2 linked regions of the Thermovibrio ammonificans HB-1 genome follow. The protein of the gene in region 1 binds, or shares a complex with, the protein of each later gene. Links are inferred from orthologs where the notes say so. Each region holds a gene or a part of one and is shown in the gene's direction. Other genes may lie near its edges. The genes, in order: mnmE and mnmG.

Region 1 (3,168 bases):
AACGTCGGAGGCCACGAAGTTCTCCTCCTCTCCTAAACCTATAACCAGGGGGCTGTCCTTCCTGGCTACGAATATCTTGGTCGGCTCTTGGGTTGTTATAACCGCCAGGGCAAATGAACCCTTTAGCCTGCTGAGGGCATTAAGGAAGGCCCTCTTGAACACTTTTTCCCTTTTAAGCTCCTCCTCTATGAGGTGGACTACCACTTCGCTATCTGTCTCGGAGCGGAAAGTGTGGCCGAGCTCTGCCAGCTCCCTCTTAAGCTCTTGGTAGTTCTCTATTATTCCGTTGTGGACGAGGGCTATCCTGCCGTCGCAGCTCAGGTGGGGATGGGCGTTAAGGTCTGTGGGGCTGCCGTGGGTTGCCCACCTTGTGTGGCCTATGCCCGTTGTGGCGCGTAGGTTCAGGGGTCTGAGCTCCCTCTCGAGCTCTCTGATTTTCCCCTTCTTTTTGAACACCTGGATTCTGCTGTCTACTATCAGGGCTATACCGGCAGAGTCGTACCCTCTGTACTCAAGCCTTTTAAGGCCGTCTATGAGTACGTACTCTGCTATTCTATCGCCTGTATATCCTACGATTCCGCACATTTTGGCCTCTTCTGTCGGTGGTTTAAATTGTTCTGTAGTATAGCAACCTGACTTTGGAGGTGGAATTTGGAATCACTTGATTACCTGTGTGAAGACACCATAGCCGCCATCTCTACGCCGATAGGTAAGGGAGCTATAGGTATTGTCAGGATTTCGGGCAAAGACGCCCTTACCATCCTGAGGAGGCTCTTTAGGACTAAGGGCGGCAAGGAGAAGCTCGAGTTTGAGGACCGAAAAATGTACTACGGCCTTGTTGTTGACAGGTTCGGAGAGCCCATAGATGAGGTTCTTGCCGTTTACATGAAAGCACCTAAAACCTTTACGGGTGAGGATGTTGTTGAGCTTCACGTCCACGGCGGCATAGTAGTGGTCAGAAAAGTTCTCCGGGAGGTCCTCGCCTGCGGGGCAAGGCTTGCAAAGCCCGGTGAGTTTACCATGAGGGCCTTCATCCACGGCAAAATAGACCTCGTTCAGGCCGAAGCTATAAACCAGCTTATAGAGGCAACGAGCGAGCTTTCGGCAAAGGTTGCACTTGAGCAGCTTGAGGGGAAGCTCTCTAAGAGAATCAAGGAGCTTCAGACCCGCCTCCTCGAGCTTAAAGCCGTTATAGAGGCGGCTGTTGACTTCCCCGACGAAGAGGTGGAGATAATAGAGTCCCACCGCATTAAGGAGCACCTTCGCGGGCTCATCGATGAACTTGAAAAACTCATACAAACTTACAGAGAGGGACGCTACATCCGGGAGGGGATAAAAGTCGCAATAGTCGGCAGGCCAAACGTAGGCAAGTCCTCGCTCCTCAACGCGATACTCCAGGAAGAGAGGGCAATAGTAACCGAAATACCCGGAACCACAAGGGACGTTATAGAGGAGACGGTAACCTTCAAAGGGCTTCCCGTAAGGCTCCTCGATACCGCAGGCATAAGAGAGTCGGCCGACGTTGTAGAGAGAATAGGAATAGAGAAGAGCCTTAAAAGCCTAAAAGAAGCCGATGTTGTCCTCTTTGTCCTCGACGGCTCCGAAGGCCTCACCGAAGAGGACCTTAAAATAGCCTCTCTCCTTAACAGGAAAGACAACGTAATCGCCGTTATAAACAAAGCTGACCTCGCTCTCAAACTCACCTGCGAGCAGCTAAAAGAGACCCTTGGCGTTGGCCGTTGTGTGATTATAAGCGCAAAAGAAGGTAAAGGGATAGACGAGCTTGCCTCTGCCATGATGGAGCTCCTTCTCCTTGAACCCGAATCTCTGCTCGGGGGGGATGAAGTTCTCATAACCAGCGAGCGCCACAGGGAGCTCTTGGAGAGGGCGAAGACCTCCCTCGAAAAAGCTTTAAACAGCCTTAATCTTGGCTACGAGTCTCCTGAGTTCCTCTCGATGGATATAGACGATGCCCTTAAAGCCCTCGGTGAAATTGTGGGAGAAGTGACAACCGAGGATATGTTTGATATCATCTTCTCCCGATTTTGCATAGGAAAGTGATGAGGAGTTATGGGTAGGAGAAGCGGTAAACTTCAGGTTATAGTCATAAAGGACGAGCTCGGTAACTACCTGAGCTTCAAACTCTCGAAGCGCTTCCTCTTTTCCTCTGTTCTCCTTCTGCTTGCCGCTCTTTGCGGCCTTGCCGCTTACTCCGTATATGCCTTTAAAGAGCTTTCCCGCCTTCAAGAGAGCAGGCAGGCCCTCTCCTCTAAGGTGAAAAACCTTGAATCAAAACTCGCAATTGTACAGGCCCAGAGGGAGCGCCTTAAGGAACGGGTTGCCCAGCTTGAAAAAGAGCGGGTAAAAACGGTTGAGGCCCTTGCCGAGAGGGTAAAGCAGATAGACGCCCTTATGAAGGAGGTAGGGGTAGACTACCCCAAATCCTCCGGGGAGGGCGGCGTTTCCCTGCCCCTCGACTCCCTTCTAACGAGCGGCGTTGTTCCCTTTAAAGACCTTGTGGGCGGAGTAGATGCGCTCATAAAAGACCTTAAAGACACTCCCCTCGGCTACCCTACAGAGGGGCGTATAACCTCTAAGTTCGGCCTTCGCAGGAATCCGGTAACCGGAGCCCTTGAGTTTCACCTCGGTGTGGATATAGCCAACAGGTGGGGCACCCCCGTTAGGGCCACCGCCGACGGTGTTGTTGTTAGGGCCGGCTGGTGCGGCCTTATGGGGCGTTGCGTAGAGATTAAGCACGGCAGCGGAATATACACCTACTACGGCCACCTCTCGAAGATTACCGTTTTTAAGGGAGAGCACGTTAGCAGGGGTATGATTATCGGGATTATGGGAAGCTCCGGCAGGAGTACAGGTCCTCACCTGCACTACTCGGTCAGGATAGACGGAAAGCTTGTAAATCCACTACCCTTTATGGAGGCAGGCCTTGCTGGGAAAGGGAAAAAAGGATGACCTTGAGAACCAAGAGATTAAGAGTATCCTTGCAGAGGGCCTGAGAGTAGAGGGGAACGTTAAGGCTCAAGGGAAAATCCGGATAGATGGCCAGATAACTGGCGATGTGGAAGGGGAGTTTATCCTCTTCGGGAAAAGCGCTTCTGTAAAGGGGAATGTCTCTGCCAAGAAGGTTGTTCTCATGGGAACTGTAGAGGG
Region 2 (3,305 bases), 840 kb from region 1 along the record:
TTGACATAACCCACTCCGTTAGGCCTTTTGACCTTGTTGACGCAGCCGTTAAGCTGAAGTGGTCTTACAGGTTTTTTCCTACAGGTACTGTTTTCCTCTGTATGGTTGACCCCGACCCTACGGCAGAGCCGGTAATAGTGAGTACCGAGAGGTTCTACGTTGTCTGTCCGAATAACGGCGTAGGCAGTTTGATGTTCGAGGAGGAGCCTCCCGAGGCGCTATACAGGATAACGGCCGACCACTACTTTATAGAGGGGAAAGGGCACTTCAGGACGAGGAATCAGTTGGCTCCCATAGCAGCCGAGCTTCTCAAACTCTCCTCTCCCCTTCACTTGGGTGAGGAGATAGAGCTATCGAGGCTAAAGAGGTTCCGGCTTCCGCCCGTTAAGGAGGTTGCTCCGGGAGTTTACGAGACCATCGTCCTTGAGGTTGACCAGTTCGGAAACTTGATTCTCAACTTTGAGTTCGGCGGAGAGGCCCCGAAAGCGGTTGAGGTAAATGGCGTTAGGGTAGAGAAGTTCCTGCCGAAGTTTGAGAAGCTCCAGAAGGGTGAGCTGTTCGTCAGCGTTTACCCGGAGGGGAACCTTCAGGTGGTTGCCTACATGGCAAGTTCAGCCAAACTTTTAAAGGCAACCAGGGGAACGAAGGTTAAAGTTTTCCTTTAGGAGCTTCCATGTGGGATGAAGTATTTGACGTAATTGTAGTGGGTGCCGGCCACGCCGGGTGCGAGGCTGCACTCGCTGCCGCCCGTATGGGCTGTAAAACCGCACTCTTTACCATAAACGTAGATAGAATAGCCGAGATGTCGTGTAACCCTGCAATCGGGGGCGTTGCAAAGGGAACGGTTGTAAGGGAGATAGACGCCCTCGGCGGGGAGATGGCGAAGAACATAGACGAAACCGGCATCCAGTTCAGGATTCTGAACAAGAAAAAGGGGCCTGCAGTAAGGGCCCCAAGGGCCCAGGCCGATAAAGAGGCCTACAGGAACCGTATGCGCCGGGTGATAGAGAACACCCCCGGCCTTCAGGTTATCCAGCAGACGGTAGACGACATAGTTGTAGAAAACGGCACCGTAAAAGGGGTTGTTACCCACATAGGCGCAAGGTACGGGGCAAAGGCCGTAGTTGTTACGGCCGGCACGTTTTTAAGGGGCAAGATATTCATAGGTTTCAACGAGTTTGAAGGGGGGCGAATGTGGGAGCCCCCCGCGAATAAGCTGTCGCTCTTCTACGAAAAACACGGATTCAGGGTTGCCCGGCTGAAAACGGGGACTCCCACAAGGATAGACGGAAGAACGATTGACTTCTCTAAGATGGAGAGGCAGGACGGAGACGAGCCGCCTCCGTTCTTCTCCTACTGGACCGAGCCCAGAGAGGCTGAGCAGATACCGTGCTGGCTGACCTACACCACACCGGAGACCCACAGAATAATAAGGGAGAACCTCCACCGCTCACCGATGTACGGTGAGTGTAAGCTGATAAGCGGCGTGGGGGTTCGCTACTGCCCCTCTATAGAGGATAAAATCGTTAAGTTCCCCGACAAAGAGCGCCACCACGTTTTCGTTGAGCCGGAGGGGAGGAACACGGTAGAGTTCTACCCCAACGGAACGTCAACGAGCCTGCCATACGACGTTCAGGTGGCAATAATACGCTCCATTCCCGGCCTTGAGAACGCCGAGATAATAAGGCCCGCATACGCAATAGAGTACGACTTTATAGACCCTCGCCACCTCTACCCCACCCTTGAGACAAAGCTGATAAAGGGGCTTTTTAACGCCGGGCAGATAAACGGAACAACCGGCTACGAGGAGGCCGCCGGCCAGGGAATAGTGGCCGGTATAAACGCCGCACTCTACGCCCTGGGAAAAGAGGAGAGGTTCATCCTGGGAAGGGACGAGGCCTACATAGGCGTAATGATAGACGACCTTGTAAACAAGGGGGTTAGAGAGCCCTACCGTCTGTTTACCTCGAGGGCCGAATACAGACTACTGCTGCGTTATGACAACGCAGACTATCGGCTTGCAAAGTACGGTTACAAGTTCGGCCTATTAACGAGGGAGCAGTACGAGCGGGTTAAGAGGAAGTATGAGACTGTTAAGGTTTTTATAGAGAAGTTAAAAGAGGTGAAGCTAAGGCCCGAGCAGGTGAACCCGATTCTTGAGAGTGAGGGCTCAACGCCGATTAAGGAGAGTAAGAGCGCCTACGAGCTTCTGAAAAGGCCCGAGGTGAAGCTGGAGGAGATTCTGAAGCTCATACCCTTTGAGCTAAACGTAGAGGATGAAAAACTGCTCAGGGAAATCCTTGAAGAGGTTGAAATAGAGGTCAAATACGAAGGCTACATAAAGCGGCAGCTGGAGGAAATTAAGAAGTTTCGGAAGCTCGAGAACATAAAAATCCCCGAAGACTTCGACTACGACATAGTTCCCATATCGGTGGAGGAGAGGCAGAAGCTCAAGGAGATGAAACCGGTTACCTTAGGGCAGGCCGCAAGGCTCGAGGGGATAAGGCCCGCATCTATACCGGTTCTCGCCATTTACATACAGAAATGGAAACGGGGAGAGCTTCAGCGTGAAAAGACTTAGAGAGCTTTGCACATTAAACGGTATAGAGCTTAAAGAGGAGCACTACCAAAAACTGGAGCTCTTCAAAGAGCTTCTCAAAAAGTGGGGGAGGCGAATAAACCTCACGTCGCTCCTCGACGACACCCAGATTGAAGAGAAACACCTGTTCGACTCCCTGTTGGGCCTAAAGGCTTTTAAAGAGGCCGGCATCAACGTTGAAAACGCTTCCATCTGCGACGTAGGCTCCGGAGGGGGCTTCCCGGGAGTTCCCCTCGCCGTTGCCCTTGAAAACGCCGACTTCACGCTGGTAGAGCCCAGGAAGAAAAGATGCGTCTTTCTCGAAGAGGTAAAAAGGAGACTGAACCTTAAAAACGTAAAAGTGGCCTGCAGCCGCATAGAGGATGTGAGCGGTCCCTTTAACCTGCTCACCATGAGGGCGGTAGAAGACCCTGAAGGGGCCGTAAAAATAACGGAACACCTGCTAAAAGAGGGGGCCGTCCTGTGCATATACAGGGGAAAGGAGCGCTTTCAGAAGAGCATTCCCGGGTATAAAATCAGAGAGATAACGGTGGAGCCGAAAGGGGTAAACTTCACCCGCCGGTTCCTGTTCATAGAGAAACAGCCTCAGGGGTAAACGTTGAAACGGCTCGCCGCCGCAGTTCTGGCGGCTATTGCAGCAGCTTCCTGTGGAGGAGGAGGCGGCGGAACAACAGGGGAAGAGGTCTCAAAGTATCCCGTTCACCGC

What was found.
Region 2: the proteins of mnmE (region 1) and mnmG are in contact, whole or in part, in a solved structure (PDB 9HIP), measured with the Escherichia coli proteins. The link is inferred for Thermovibrio ammonificans HB-1 from one-to-one orthologs.

Annotation. Positions count from the first base shown.
Region 1 is NC_014926.1:784,604-787,771, forward strand. What follows is about bases 1-2,856. They hold mnmE (tRNA uridine-5-carboxymethylaminomethyl(34) synthesis GTPase MnmE), read left to right. Parts: upstream 1-651; coding sequence 652-2,061; downstream 2,062-2,856. Other genes in these bases: glmS (glutamine--fructose-6-phosphate transaminase (isomerizing)), read right to left, coding at 1-585; THEAM_RS09765 (peptidoglycan DD-metalloendopeptidase family protein), read left to right, coding at 2,071-2,856. In the rest of the region: more of THEAM_RS09765, read left to right, coding at 2,857-2,970; THEAM_RS04190 (bactofilin family protein), read left to right, coding at 2,945-3,168. UniProt on the Escherichia coli protein: Exhibits a very high intrinsic GTPase hydrolysis rate. Involved in the addition of a carboxymethylaminomethyl (cmnm) group at the wobble position (U34) of certain tRNAs, forming tRNA-cmnm(5)s(2)U34.
Region 2 is NC_014926.1:1,626,433-1,629,737, forward strand. What follows is about bases 143-3,127. They hold mnmG (tRNA uridine-5-carboxymethylaminomethyl(34) synthesis enzyme MnmG), read left to right. Parts: upstream 143-673; coding sequence 674-2,581; downstream 2,582-3,127. Other genes in these bases: THEAM_RS08480 (SAM hydrolase/SAM-dependent halogenase family protein), read left to right, coding at 143-665; rsmG (16S rRNA (guanine(527)-N(7))-methyltransferase RsmG), read left to right, coding at 2,568-3,127. In the rest of the region: more of THEAM_RS08480, read left to right, coding at 1-142; more of rsmG, read left to right, coding at 3,128-3,194; THEAM_RS09510 (endo alpha-1,4 polygalactosaminidase), read left to right, coding at 3,198-3,305. UniProt on the Escherichia coli protein: NAD-binding protein involved in the addition of a carboxymethylaminomethyl (cmnm) group at the wobble position (U34) of certain tRNAs, forming tRNA-cmnm(5)s(2)U34.